DNA from 2 places in the Labrys sp. (in: a-proteobacteria) genome. Region 1 is predicted to be linked to the other one. Evidence: predicted binding sites of a transcription regulator. Region 1 holds the regulator's gene; the other holds the start of a gene.

What was found. The regulator PhoB, encoded in region 1, activates phosphate uptake and scavenging genes when phosphate is short. The targets are predictions, from matches to a motif close to TGTCATNNANCTGTCAT.
Region 2: ugpB (sn-glycerol-3-phosphate ABC transporter substrate-binding protein UgpB) is a predicted target of PhoB. The motif match lies at 2,509-2,525, and genes of this name have one in related genera.

The regions. Positions count from the first base shown of each region.
Region 1 covers NZ_JASGFM010000055.1:22,416-29,907, forward strand. The annotation lists gene QM672_RS29855 (RNA polymerase sigma factor) at 1-823, shown strand, start outside; gene phoB (phosphate regulon transcriptional regulator PhoB) at 972-1,673, opposite strand; gene phoU (phosphate signaling complex protein PhoU) at 1,687-2,406, opposite strand; gene pstB (phosphate ABC transporter ATP-binding protein PstB) at 2,442-3,269, opposite strand; gene pstA (phosphate ABC transporter permease PstA) at 3,266-4,108, opposite strand; gene pstC (phosphate ABC transporter permease subunit PstC) at 4,120-5,124, opposite strand; gene pstS (phosphate ABC transporter substrate-binding protein PstS) at 5,198-6,244, opposite strand; gene QM672_RS29890 (ATP-binding protein) at 6,611-7,492, opposite strand, start outside.
Region 2 covers NZ_JASGFM010000077.1:1,377-8,868, forward strand. The annotation lists gene ugpA (sn-glycerol-3-phosphate ABC transporter permease UgpA) at 28-909, opposite strand; gene ugpB (sn-glycerol-3-phosphate ABC transporter substrate-binding protein UgpB) at 1,116-2,426, opposite strand; gene QM672_RS32180 (diphosphate--fructose-6-phosphate 1-phosphotransferase) at 3,078-4,235, shown strand; gene QM672_RS32185 (DUF2161 domain-containing phosphodiesterase) at 4,256-4,912, opposite strand; gene QM672_RS32190 (ribonuclease T2 family protein) at 4,922-5,941, opposite strand; gene QM672_RS32195 (hypothetical protein) at 6,358-6,528, shown strand; gene QM672_RS32200 (MFS transporter) at 6,891-7,492, shown strand, end outside.

The DNA of each region.
Region 1 (7,492 bases):
CGCGATCGCCAGCGCCTTCCTGGTCTCGCCCGTGGCGATGAGCCAGAGACTGGTACGGGCCAAGGCCAAGATCAAGCAAGCCGGCATCCCTTTCCGCATCCCGGAGCCCGACGAGTTGCCCGGCCGTCTCGACGCGGTGCTGGAGGCCGTTTATGCCGTCTATGCCGAAGGCTGGGCCGATCCGGAAGGGGCTCATGCCCGCGAGCGCAATCTGTCGACGGAGGGGATCTGGCTCGGCCGGCTGCTGGCCTCGCTCCTGCCCGGCGAGCCCGAAGTGCTCGGACTGCTGGCCCTGATGCTGCACGCCGAAGCGCGGCGGGCGGCGCGCCGCGGCCAGGATGGCGATTATATTCCGCTGGAGCAGCAGGACACCGCGCTCTGGGATGCGGGGCTGATCGAGGAGGCCGAGGCCTTGCTTGCCCGGGCCGGCCAGGTCCGCCAGATCGGCCGCTATCAGCTGGAAGCCGCGCTGCAATCGGCCCATGCCCATCGACGCATCTGCGCGACGACGGACTGGGCCGCGATCGTCACATTGTATGAAGCCCTGGTTCTACTGACAGCTTCTCCAGTGGCCGCCATCAACCGGGCCGTGGCGCTCGCCCGCCTCATGGGGCCGCAGGCTGGTCTGGCTGCACTTGACGAGGTCGCCGGTGACGGACGCATCGTCGATTACCAGCCCTATTGGGCCGCGCGTGCGGACTTGCTGGTGCGGGCCGCCAGACCGGAGGAGGCCCGCAATGCCTATTTGCGGGCGATCGGCCTGGAGAGCGATCCGGCCATCCGCCGCTATCTGCAGGCACGCCTGGCGGATTTGGCGGCGTGACTGCGCAGCGAGGGAGGAGGGCGGATATCGTCGCCCGCTCTTGCTCTCTACGTCGCGCACCCCCTAACCCTCTCCCCGTAGGAGCGTGGTGAGGGCGCAACGCAGCCTTGGCGAAGCGGAGCGAGCGGGCAATGCCCGCGAAACGCGCTCAGGATTGCTTGGCGAAGGTCTCGTCGAAGGAATAGCCGGCACCGCGCACGGTGCGGATCGGATCGATCTCGCGCGTGCGGTTCATCGCCTTGCGCAGGCGGCCGACATGCACGTCGACCGTGCGCTCGTCGATATAGACGTCGCGGCCCCAGACGCTGTCGAGCAACTGCTCGCGCGCGAAGACGCGTCCCGGTGCCTGCATCAGGAATTCGAGCAGGCGAAATTCGGTCGGGCCGAGGCGGATCTCGCGATTGCCGCGATGGACGCGCTTGGTCTCGCGGTCGAGGGAGATGTCGCCGGCCTTGAGAAGGGAGGCGACGTGATCGGGCTTGGCCCGGCGCAGCAGGGCACGCACGCGCGCCGAGAGCTCGGGCACGGAGAAGGGCTTGACGACATAGTCGTCGGCGCCGGTGGCCAGACCCCGCACGCGCTCGGTTTCCTCGCCGCGCGCCGTGAGCATGATTACCGGCAGGCGCTCGGTTTCCGGCCGCATGCGAATGCGCCGGCACAATTCGATGCCGGACAGGCCCGGCAACATCCAGTCGAGCAGAACCAGGTCCGGCACGCTTTCGCGCAGGCGGATCTCGGCGTCGTCTCCGCGTGCGACGCTATCCACCTCATAGCCTTCGGCTTCGAGATTGTAGCGCAGCAGCAGGGTCAGCGCTTCTTCGTCCTCGACGATCAGAACCTTGGGAGGCATGGCCTATCCCTTGTTATTTAGCCGGCACAGGAAGGTCGACGAGATCGGTGCTGTTGTCCGCCTTGGGCCGCTCTCCGGCCGGCGATTCACCGGTCACGAGATAGTGGACCGTCTCGGCGATGTTGGTGGCGTGGTCACCGATGCGCTCGATGTTCTTGGCGCAGAACAGCAGATGGGTGCAGAAGCCGATATTGCGCGGATCTTCCATCATGTAGGTCAGCAATTCGCGGAACAGCGAGGTATACATCGCATCGATCTCGCCGTCCGAGCGCCAGACCGAGAGGGCTTCCTCGACATTGCGTTGGGCGAAGGCGTCGAGCACCTGCTTGAGCTGCTCGAGTACCAGGTCGGCCATGTGGTCGAAACCGCCGAAGAGCTGGGCCGGCTGGGCGTGACTGTGGATGGCCACCACGCGCTTGGCGACATTCTTGCCGAGGTCGCCGATCCGCTCGAGGTCATTGGCCACCCGCAGGGCCGAGACGATCTCGCGCAGGTCGAGAGCCAGCGGCTGGCGCTTGGCGATGATCAGGATGGCCCTGTCCTCGACCTGGCGCTGCAACTTGTCGATCGCGGCGTCGAGATCGATCACCGCCTTGGCGCGCTGGGTGTCGCGCTTGAGCAGGGCTTCGACGCTGTCGGCTACGCTCTTCTCGGCATAGCCACCCATTTCGGCGATCATGTTGCGCAGCTCGCGCAGTTCCTGGTCGAAGGATGTAACGATATGGTCGGACATGCCGCCTCCAAATGAATTCGACGCTGGCCGAGGGATCAGCCGAAGCGGCCGGTGATGTAATCCTGCGTACGGCTGTCGTTCGGGGTGGTGAACATCTTGTTGGTCTGGCCGACTTCGATGAGGTCGCCCAGATAGAAGAAGGCCGTCACATCCGCGCAGCGCGCCGCTTGCTGCATATTGTGCGTGACGATCACGATGGTGAAGTCTCGCTTCAATTCGTCGATCAATTCCTCGATCTTGGCGGTCGAGATCGGATCGAGCGCGGAGGTCGGCTCGTCCAGCAGGACGACTTCGGGCTTCACCGCGATGGTACGGGCGATGCACAGGCGCTGCTGCTGGCCGCCGGACATGCCTAGGGCTGAAGCGTGCAGGCGGTCCTTGACCTCGTTCCACAAGGCGGCCTTGGTCAGGCACCATTCGACACGCTGGTCCATCTCCGCCTTGGAGATGGATTCATGCAGCCGCACGCCGAAGGCGATGTTGTCGTAGATCGACATCGGGAAGGGCGTGGGCTTCTGGAACACCATGCCGATGCGGGCGCGCAGCACCGCCGGGTCGATCTCCTTGCCGATGACGTTCTGGCCGTCGAGCAGCACGCGGCCCTTGGCGGTCTGCCCCGGATAGAGGTCGTACATGCGGTTGAGCACGCGCAGCAGAGTCGACTTGCCGCAGCCGGAGGGACCGATCATGGCGGTGACCTGCCGGTCGATCATGTCGAGATTGATGGCCTTGAGCGCATGCTTCTCGCCATAATAGAAGTCGAGATTCTCGACCTTGAGCTTCACGGCGGCGGCTGGATCGGCGAGGGGGCGTTCGGCAACCGCGATGGAGGCTTGGGGGGTAGCGGACATGGGAGCACTCATTTCTTGGGAGCGAGCACGAAGCGGGTCAGGATATTGAGCGCCAACACGCCGGCGGTGATGAGGAGGGCGCCGCTCCAGGCCACCGAGACGGCCTTGGGATCGGGGTAGGGCGCGAGCTGGTAGATGGCAGCCGGCAAGCTGGCAAAGGCATTGCCGAGATTGAGCGACCAGTTGGAATTGCCGAAGGCCGTGAGCAGCAGCGGTGCGGTCTCGCCGGCGGCGCGGGCCAGGGCCAGCAGGATGCCGGTAACGATACCGGTGCGAGCCGAGCGCCAGGTCACGAAGGTGATGACCTTCCACATCGGCGATCCCAGGGCAAAGGCGGCTTCACGCAGGCTGATCGGCACCAGCGCCAGCATGTCCTCGGTGGTGCGCACGACCACCGGCAGGATGATGATGGCCAGCGCCACCACACCGGCCCAGCCGGAGAACCCGCCCGTCGCCACCACGATCATCTGGTAGACGAACAGGCCGATCAGGATGGACGGCGCCGAGAGCAGGATGTCGTTGATGAAGCGCACCGCATCGGCGAATTTGCTGCCGCGGCCGGCCTCGGCCAGGAAGGTGCCGGCCATGATGCCGATCGGCGCACCGATCAGGAGGGCGAGCAGTACCATGACGAGAGAGCCGACGATGGCATTGCGCAGGCCGCCATCGGCCATGTCCTTGGTGAAGAGGTCCATGGTCAGCGAGGGCAGACCCTCGCGCAGCAGCGTGAACAGGATCCAGGCCAGCGCCAGCAGGGAGATCGCGGCAAAGCTGATCGAGACGACCTTGTAGGCATAGTCGAGGGCGCGGCGGCGGGCGAGACGGGCGCTGCTTTGGGCGAGATGGGCCATGATGCTCTCCCTTACTTGGCGTTGGTGCGCACGAGCATGCGGGAGATCGCAAGCACGATGAAGGAAATCACGAAGAGCACGAAGCCCAGCTCCAGCAGCGACTGGCTGCGCAGCGAGCCGGCCGGCGCGTCCGGGAATTCGTTGGCGATGGTGGAGGCGATGGTCGCGCCCGAGGAGAACAGCGAGGCCGATATTCGGTTGGCGTTGCCGATCACGAAGGTCACCGCCATCGTCTCGCCCAAAGCGCGGCCGAAGCCGAGCATGACGGCGCCGACCAGCGCCGTGCGGCCATAGGGCACCGAGACGTTGCGGAAGACTTCATAGGTGGTGGCACCGACGCCATAGGCCGATTCCTTCAGCATGGCGGGCACCGATTCGAGGATCTCGACGAACATCGCGGTGATGAAGGGAATGATCATCAGGGCCAGGATGATGCCGGCCGTGAGCATGCCGGCGCCGTTGGTGGGGCCCTTGAACAGATAGCCGAGCACCGGCACGTGCGAGAGGACGGAGATGATCGGCGGGTAGATCGTCTGGGCCAGGATCGGCGCCACGATCAGCGACCCCCACATGCCGAAGATGATCGACGGCACGGCCGCCAGGAGCTGGATGGCGATGCCGATCGGCCGCCGCACGCTCTGGGGCGCGATCTCCGTGAGGAAGAAGGCGATGCCGAAGGACATCGGCAAGGCAATGATCAAAGCGAGAATGCCGGTGAACAGCGTGCCGTAGATCATGACGCCGGCGCCGAATTTCTCGGTGACGGGGTTCCAGGCGGTGGACCAGTAGAAGCTCGGCCCGAAATGGGCCAGCGCCGGCCAGCCGCCATAGAAGAGCAGCACGACGATCGAGCAGAGCAGGATCAGCACGAGGGAGCCGCAGCCATAGAGGGCGGCCTTGAAGATGGGATCCAGGTTGGCGCCCGGAACCGTCTTGGCCCCGGGCGAGGGAGAACCCTGCGCGACCTTTGCGGCCGAGTTGGATGCGTCCAGCGAGGAGTCGGCTACGGCGCTCATGGCGATGTTCCAGCCTGTGATTCGATCAGGGACGACGACCCGGCGCAGAACTGCGCCGGGTCGGGGTTTCAGCTTATTCGTAGACGGCCTTGCCGTCGGCAGCCTTCACTTCGCTCTTCCAGGCGGTGCGAACGGTATCGATCACCTCCTTGGGCAGCGGGATGTAGTGCAGCTTCTCGGCCGTCGCGCCGCCATCCTTGTAGGCCCAGTCGAAGAACTTCATGACTTCGGCCGACTGCTTGGCGTCCTTGGGATCCTTCGGCAGCAGGATGAAAGTGGTGGAAACGATCGGCCAGGAGGTTTCTCCGCCGACGTCGATCATCGAGACGGCGAAGTCCTTGGCACCCTTCCAATCGGCCTTGGCGGCTGCGGCCTGGAACGCAGGAACGGTCGGCTTGACGACCTTGCCGTCCTTGTTCTGCAGCTGCGTGGTGGTCAGGCTGTTGTTGGCGGCATAGACATATTCGACATAGCCGATGGCGCCCTGGGTGTTCTTCACGGCGCCGGCGACGCCGTCATTGCCCTTGGCACCCGAACCGGTCGACCACTGCACCGAGGTGGCGGCGCCGATATTGCTCTTCCAGTCGGGGCTCACGGCCGAAAGATAGGACGTGAAGACATAGGTCGTGCCCGAGCCGTCGGCGCGGTAGACCGGGGCGATGTCGAGATCGGGGAGCTTCACATCCTTGTTGAGCTCGGCGATCTTCGGATCGTTCCACTTGGTGATCTTGCCCTGGTAGATGTCGGCGATGATCGCGCCGGTCAGCGTGAGCTGGTCGGCGGACACACCCTCGATGTTCACGATCGGCACGATGGCGCCGATGACGGTCGGGAACTGCAGCAGCTTGGCAGCGGTCAGCTTGTCGGTGGCCATCGGAGCATCGGAAGCGCCGAAATCGACAGTGCGGTTGGTGATCTGGGTCTGGCCGCCGCCCGAACCGATCGCCTGGTAGTTCAGCGCGGTGCCGGTCTTGGCTTTGAAATCGCTACCCCAGGCATTGTAGACCGGGGCGGGGAAGGTGCCACCGGCGCCGGTGATGTCGGCAGCGAAGGCGGCGGTCGCGGCGATCGTGCTGGACAGGGCTACCGAAGCGGCGAGCGCGAGGAAGGAAAGCTTCACGGTCTATCTCCGTTGTTCTCTGGACAGGCGCTACGATCGTTTACCGGTCGGCAACCCTGTCTACGGCGCGACTCCTAACAAGCCGGCAGCAACGGTTCTATGACAGTTAGGCTATCGTTTTATGACAAATAAAACCGTTATAATTCAATTGGTTGATGGTATTCTGTCAACCGCGTCGCAACGGTGGTGACGCGATTGTTAAAACCCGTCGAAACCCTATGACGATGGCTGCAGCCTCGATCGTCATGCCGGATTCGGGGATACCGGCCTGTCCTTGTTCGCGTGCCCGGCGATTTTCGAGGCCAAATCAAAGATTTGGTGAAAATCGCCGAAGGAGCCGGCAGTTCCTGAAAATGCCTCGCTGTGTCAGTCGATCTGGTCGATCCGGACCGAGAAAACCGTGCTTTCACCCGGTACGCTCTCAATGCCCAGGCGGCCGCGGTGGCGCGCCACGATGTGCTTGACGATGGCGAGCCCGAGGCCCGTGCCGCCCTTCTCGCGGGATTTCGCAGCATCCACCCGGTAGAAGCGTTCGGTGAGGCGCGGTACATGCTCCGCCTCGATGCCCGGGCCGTAATCGCGCACCGTCACCACCGCCTCGCGGCCCTTGCCCTGCGGCTTGGGTTGCGAATCGAGGGTAACCTCGACCTTGCCGCCGGACGCGCCATATTTGATGGCATTTTCCACCAGATTCTCGAAGACACGGATCAACTCGTCCCGCTCGCCCCGCACTTCCAGCATCGGGACGCGCTTGTCGACGCTGAGCGTGACGCTGCGGTCCTGGGCGAGGGGCCCGAGCGTATCGGCGACATGGCCGACCACCGCACCGAGCTCGACCGGCTTGTCGGGCTGGACATGGGCATTGAGCTCGATGCGCGAGAGCGACAGGAGATCGTCGATCAGCCGGGACATGCGATTGGCCTGGGACCGCATGATGTCGAGAAATTTTTCGCGTGCAGCCGCGTCGTTGCGGGCCGGTCCCTGCAGGGTTTCGACGAAGCCGAGCAGGGAGGCGAGTGGCGTGCGCAGTTCGTGGCTGGCATTGGCGACGAAATCGACCCGCATCTGTTCGACACGGTGGCGCTGGGTGACGTCGCGCAGCACGATCACCACGAAGGCCGTGCGGCCGTTCTCGCCGGCAATGGTGGAGATCTGCGCCTCGATGACGCGATCGATCGGTACGCGTTCGGAATATTCGATCTGCCGGCTGGCCCCGGTGTCGAGGGCCGAGCGGATGGCATCGATCAG
Region 2 (7,492 bases), on a different contig from region 1:
CTCTCGATAGCAACGAGAAACAGATCATCAATAAGTCACTTTCTTCTCGATGAAACGGAACTGCAGGGTGGTCATGGCGATCACCATGATCAGCAGGATCACCGACTGCGCCGCCGAGCCGCCAAGATCGCCGCCGCTCTGGCCGTCATTATAGACCTTGAACACCATGGTGATGGTCTCCCCGGCCGGACCGCCATGCGTCACCGCATCGATGATGCCGAACGTGTCGAAGAAGACGTAGACGATGTTGATGACGAGTAGGAAGAAGGTCGTGGGCGACAGCATCGGCAGGATGATGGTCCAGAAGCGCCGCGCCGGCCGGGCGCCGTCGATGGCCGCCGCCTCGATCAGCGATTTGGGAATCGATTGCAGCCCCGCCAGGAAGAACAGGAAGTTGTAGGAGATCTGCTTCCAGGTTGCCGCCAGCACCACCAGGATCATGGCGTGATTGCCGTTGAGCAGGGGATCCCAGGGCAGGCCCAGCTGCTTGAGGCCACGCGCCACCAGGCCGAGCGAGGGCTGGAACATGAAGAGCCAGAGCACGCCAGCCACCGCCGGCGCCACCGCATAGGGCCATACCAGCATGGTGCGATAGAAGGAGGCGCCCTTGATCTTCTTGTCCGCCTGCACGGCCAGGATCAAGGCCAGCCCGAGCGACAGCACCGAGACCAGGCCGGCGAATACCAGGGTGACGCCGACGGCCTTGTAATATTCCGGTTGCTGGAACAGGAGCTGGTAATTCTCGAACCCGACGAATTCGGAGGTGGTGCCGAAACTATCCTCGATGAAGAAGGATTGCCGGATCGCCTGCAGCACCGGCCAATAGAAGAAGATCAGCGTGATCGCCAATTGCGGCGCCAGCAGCAGCCAAGGCAGGGTCTTGCCGGAGAAGACGGAGCGTTTTTCCATGGTCGATCCTAATGGCCGCATCGCTATTGCCGAAAACCGGCAACCCCTTTCGGCGCGATGCTTTAACGCTCTCGACCTTTGTCATTGCCGGGCTTGACCCGGCAATCCAGCACCCAGCCCAGACAGTGACGGTGCTGGACAGGGTGCCCGGGCCAAGCCCGGGCATGACGAAGGTCAGCGTCTTTTCGCTAAGGCTTACGGGCCTGTTATCGCCCCGCGGTGCGGGCGAAGGTCTTCAGGATCGCATCGCCCCGGCGGACGGCATCGTCCATCGCGGCCTGCGCGGTTTTCTTGCCGGCCAGGGCCTGCTCGATCTCCTCGGCCCAGACATCGCGGATCTGGGCGAGGTTGCCCAGACGCAGCCCGCGGGAATTTTCCGTCGGTGCCTTGTTGGTCAGCTCCAGCACGGCGACTTCGCTGTTGGGATCCTTGGCATAGAAGCCCTGTTTCTTGGAGAGCTCGTAGGCAGCCGGGGTGATCGGCAGATAGCCGGTCTCCTGGGCCCACCAGGCCTGCACGTCGGGCTTCGACAGATAGGTCAGGAACTTGGCGATGCCCTTATAGGATTCGTCCGACTTGCCGCCCATCACCCACAGCGAAGCGCCGCCGATGATCGAGTTCTGCGGCGCGCCCTGCACATCGGGATAATAGGGCATCGGCGCCACCGAATATTTGAACTTGGCGTTGGCCTTGACGTTGCCCAGGAAGGCCGAGGAGGTCAGGAACAGCGGGCATTCGCCCGAGGTGAAGCGCCCCTCGCCCTGATTGGTGCGGCCGGAATAGTCGAAGGTCTTGTCCTTCTGGGCCTCGACCAGGTTTTCCAGATGCTTCACCACCACCGGATTGTTGAACTTCAATTCGGTATCGAAGCCATCCAAGCCGTTGGCCTTGGTCGACAGCGGCACGTTGTGCCAGGCCGACAGCTCCTCGATATTGGCCCAGGTGGTCCAGGCCGTGGAAATGCCGCAGGTGGCGTAACCGGCTGCCTTCAGCTTCTTGGCCGCCTCGAAAGCCTCCGGCCAGGTCTTGGGTGCCGCCGTCAGATTGGCCTTCTTCAGCGCATCCTCGTTGACCCACATCACCATGGTCGAGGAGTTGAAGGGAAAGGACAGCATCTCGCCCTTGGCATTGGAATAATAACCGGTGACGGCAGGCAGGTAGGACTTTTGGTCGAAGGGCTCGCCCGCATCCTTCATCAGCTGGTAGACGGGCTTGATCGCGCCCTTGGCCGCCATCATGGTGGCGGTACCGACTTCGAAGACCTGCAGGATATCGGGCGCATTGCCGGCCCGGAACGCGGCAATGCCGGCATTCATCGTATCGGGATAGGAACCCTTGTAGGCGGGAACGATCCGATAGTCGCTCTGGCTGGCATTGAAATCATTGGCCAGCTTGACGATGCGGTCGTTGTTGGCCCCCGTCATCGCATGCCACCACTGGATGTCGGTGGCCGCGACGGCCCCGGTGGATACACTGGCCAGAAGAACCACGGCCGAAGCCAGAACGCTCAACTTCATCACATACTCCCTCAGGATGCGCCGCTTCTTAAAAGGACGGCGTCGTTTAAGACTTCACTGGTTGCGCCTCAATGACGAAGAAATGAAGCAAATATGACAGGTAATATGGTTGCAGGGTTTACCCTCGGCTTCTCCCTGCGTTCGCTTCGGTGCATTGCCCCAATTCCGACGTAGCGAAACCACCATTGATTTCTTTCAATCCCGAGGGCGAGATTAATAGATCATTTTTTTTAATTATAGAAAATTCATTCCATTGCGGGGCTGTATTGTCAAGGCCTGAATCCCATCGAACTGACAGCGGATGGAGCGCTTCCCACCGCAAAATCCATTCGCGGTTTCGATGCCGTGCGCAACGCCGCCAACCCATTGGCATATCGGCGACATCCAGGCATCTGCGCGGCCGGTCGGAGCGCCCCATGGCAAGCCGAAAGAGAGTCGAAACACAAAAGCCGGCATGCCGCCGCCATCGCGTAAGGCATGTCGGCATGCCGATGGGAAGGCCGACGTCCTGATCGCCTTGCCCCCGAATGAAGCATCGCCGCCTTCGTTTGCAATGGCGGCTGTACTTCACGCTCCCTCACCCAAGTCGCTCGTTGCCGACCGGCGCTTTCGAGGCTAAGCAACTGGAAACCAGATTGCCAGGGAGGCTCCATGTCGTCGATTGTCATCGCTCAAGGAGGCGGCCCGACCGCCGTGATCAATCAGACACTCTGCGGCGCCATCGTTGCCGCCCGCCGGCACGACCCGTCACTGCGCATCCTCGGCGCCCGCCACGGCGTCCGGGGGCTGACGCGCGGCGATCTCGTCGACCTCACCGCGCTTTCGGAAAGCGATCTCGAGCGCCTGGCCCGCACCCCGAATTCGGGCCTCGGCTCGACGCGGGACAAGCCCGATCCGGCCTATTGCCAGACCATCCTGCAGGCGCTGGAAAAGCTCGATGCCCGCGGCTTCATCTATATCGGCGGCAATGACACGGCCGGCACGCTCGATCTCCTGCGCCAGCAGTCGACCGGTTCCTGCAGCTTCGTGCACGCCCCCAAGACGATCGACAACGACCTGATGGAGAACGACCACGTACCGGGCTTCATCTCGGCGGCCGCTTTCGTCGCCAATGCCTTCGTCAGCATGGATCTCGATTTCCGGGCGATGCCGGGCATTTATGTCGCCATCGTCATGGGCCGGCATGCAGGCTTCCTCAGCGCCGCGGCTGCCGGCTGGCAGCAGGGCCCGGAGGACGCCCCCCATCTGATCTACACGCCCGAAAAGCCCTTCTCGGTCGAGCAGTTCCTCGATGACGTCAACATGGTCTACACCCGTATCGGCCGCTGCATCGTCTCGATGTCGGAAGGCGTCCAGGACGAGGCTGGCCGTCCCCTCGCCGAGGCACTCGCCGCCGGCACGGTCGAGCGTGACGCCCATGGCAATGTGCAGCTCACCGGCGGCGATCTCGGCATCGAGATCCAGAAGGCCTTGAAGCAGCGCTTCCCCAAAGCGCGCGCCCGTGTCGACACGCTGGGCTATCTGCCGCGGGGCTATATCGGCATCATCGACGAGACCGATGCCAAGGAAGCCTTCGAGGCCGGTGCCTTCGCGGCCCAGAGCGCCTTTACCGGCTCGGGCTCGGTGGTGCTGCACCATGACGGCAAGCATACCTCGCCGCGCATTGTCGCCCTCGACCAGGTCGCCGGGCGCACCCGTCACATGCCCGACAGCTTCTTCACAGGCGCCAACGCCGTCTCGGAAGAAGGCCGGGCCTATTTCCGCCGCCTGCTGCCGCCACGCCCCGACATTTTCACGCCCTTCGTGTAAGGGGCCCGCCCCTCATTTCGTCATGGGCAAGTCTGCGGCCAACGCTCCAGGGCTTCACGGCCTGCGGATGTCAGGCCGTAGATGCCTTTCTCGACCCGCTCGAACCAGCCGTAGACATTGCCCTGCAGGATCTTCGGGGCGTCGGGCACGGTCTTGGCGAGGTCCCGCCGGCGTTGCGGTGCCACCACCAGTGCGGCGGCACAGGCCAGCGCCTGCTGGCGATAGGCCGTCATCTGCGGCGCACGGGTCGAGCCGCCGACGACAGGATCGCCCTGGCGCTTGCGGTGCTCTCTCAACAGGCGGGAACGGCGCTTGGGATCGCGGCGCGGGAACGGCGCCTCAGGCGTGACGATGATCTGCACCTCCCCGCTATCGGACACCCCCAGCAATCCAAAGCCGAGACGGCGGCAGAGATTGCGGAAACGCGCATCGCTCTCGCGCCCCTTGCCGCGTAGGGAGAGACGGGCCGCAAGCCAGATCTCGTCGCAGGCTCCGGCCCTGTCGACGCCTTGCAGCACCAGTTCCAGGTTGAAGCTCTGCTTGAGCTCGCAGATCACCGCCACCGGCGGCTCGCCTTCGCGCAGGGCCAGGACATCACAGCCGCCGATCTCGCCTTTCACCGCAAAATCAAGCGACTCCAGGAAGGCCTTGACCGGTAGATAGAGTTCCGTCTCCAAGGCCGGCCCTCACTGCAGTCCGACCGGATCGACGATACCGGCCTTGCAGCCCTGATCCGTCGGCGAGGCGCCGGCGATCAGGTCGGCCAGCTTGGCACCGTCCTTGACCTCGCCGCGCAAGCCGATTGTCATTTCCACGATGATGCTGCGGCTGCCGTCACGCTTGCAGGCAAAGCGCACCCGCTCGCCGGCCCCCGCACCGAAACCCTGGTCGAAGGCGCTGCGAATCTGGCTGGTGTCGATTTCCTTGCCGACATTGTCGGCGAACAACTTCTGGACGGGCGAGGCGTTGATCTCGCCGATCAGAGCCACCGAGCGGCGGAAATAGGCATCGGCCGATTTCTCGAAGAAGCAGGTGCCATGCTCGATCCATTCGTGTCGATCGAGGAAGGAGGCGGTGCCCGGCATGGCTTTCTCCAGGGCCGTACGGGTCGCCGGCTCGAGCTGGGGCTCGGGCAGGTCCTCCCAGCGATGGGCCTTGTCAGCCTCGATATCGCGCCGCGCCACGCCGCAATAGGCATTGCCGCGCGGCTGCGGCCAGAGCCCGTGCAGCGTGAAATGGCTGGCGTCATAGCGATCGGCGGTTTGCGTACGGCACTCTGTCTTGTCGGGCAGCCCCTCGCAAAAGGCGGCCTGCCAGCTGATGGCGAAGACATAGGAAGCCCCACCCGCCGAAATTGCCGCATCAGATCTGGCCGGGCCAGGCTTGCCCGCACCCGGCGTGGCGGGGGTGCCATTATCGCCCGCCTTGACCTCACCGCAGGAGACGGGCACCCAGCGCTGCGCCGGCTGGGCATCTTCGACCTGGACGCGATAGAAGGTCGGATCGGGCTTGTTGCCGGCAAGCAGCCGATAATCCTGCCCGGGCGTCAATTTGACATCGCCGGGATTGGTCTGCTTGCGGATCGACTGGAGAGCCGGGCAGGCCTCCCGCGCCGTGAAGATTCCCTTCATCGACTCTTCGGCCCTGGCCGACATGAAAGGAACCAAAGTCGAAACGGCCAAGGCCGCCAGCCAGCTCTTGCGCATGCAATTCTCCCGGTCCACCTGAGCAAGGCACGTTTTGGCGAAAACGCGGCCTTGCCCGAACTCGTTGGTTCGACGCGTGTTTGCGGTTCGAGGCGTTTCATTCAACCCACAAACGCTTTTGCGCCGGGCCATGTCGATCCCGATCCTTCTCATCGAGGAAGGAATAAAGCACAGGGCTGAACAGAAACCTACCTGGCCATGTTGCATTGCAGCATAAGCTGGCCGACCTCCGTACCGGCAAGCCATCCGAGCTTTGGGCATCCCGCCCCGGCACATCCGCCGGTAACTTCCTCTAAACCATGCAAAAATAGCATGCCGGGCATACGACTTTGCGCGTGCGATTCTGCACAAATTTTGCCGCGATTTGCCTATATATGCAGCGCAGTAAACGTAGCGCTTTTTCTGGAACCACTCCCGTGACGACCGTCGCTCTCATCAACGCCCTCTCCGCCCGCCTCGTAGCCTATCGCAACCGCCGTCGCCTCGCGACCGTGCGCCGCGAACTGAGCTATCGCGACATGCTGGATCTGGGCATGTATCGCGGCCATATCGACCGCGTCGCCAGCGCCGAGAACGAGCCGATCTGAGCTCCTCTCCAGCTTCGGGCCTGCCATGCCCGCCCGATAGTCCGATCGCGATCCTGGCCAGCCCGGATCGCGATTTTGTTTTCCGACCCTTGCCGTCCCGACCTGCTTTTCATCGCGTCAGCGTGATGAATATCATCACGAAGATTTATTGATGACGACGCGTCTCGATATTCCCCGATTGGCGACATTCGGCTAAAACGGTTTAGCGGGCGGCTCCCGCATCTCTTCCCATCACCCGCATAGCCCAGCGGAACCAGGCCCGATCGGCCTTGGCGTGCGCCAAGATGCCGATTTTTCGTGCCGCAACAAAGGGATAGTCCGCGTTCGCACCCCGCGTGCCGCCGCGGGTCTAGCAGTGACGTATGGACGCCAAAGCAGCCACCCTGCCCTCCTCAGGTGCATTCAGCCCCGAGCGCACGGCCTATTCGATCCTGATGGCGATCAGCGTCTCGCATTGCCTCAACGACACCATCCAGTCGTTGATCCCCTCGATCTATCCGATGCTGCGTGACAATTACGCCCTCAGCTACACCCAGATCGGCCTGATCACGCTGGCCTTCCAGCTGACGGCATCGCTGCTGCAGCCTTTCGTCGGCCTCTATACCGACCGCCGCCCCCTGCCCTATTCGCTCACCGTCGGCATGGGCCTCAGCCTTATCGGCCTGGTGCTGCTCGCCTATGCCCAAAATTACGCCACAGTTCTGATCGCCGCCATGCTGGTCGGCACCGGCTCCTCGGTCTTCCATCCCGAATCGTCACGCGTCGCGCGCATGGCTTCCGGCGGCAAGACCGGCCTGGCACAGTCGGTCTTTCAAGTCGGCGGCAATCTCGGCACCTCGATCGGGCCACTGCTGGCCGCCTTCATCGTGCTGCCCTATGGCCAGCATTCGATCGCCATCTTCTCGGTGATCGCCCTGCTCGCCATGTTCATCCTGTGGAATGTCGGCAATTGGTATGCCGCCTA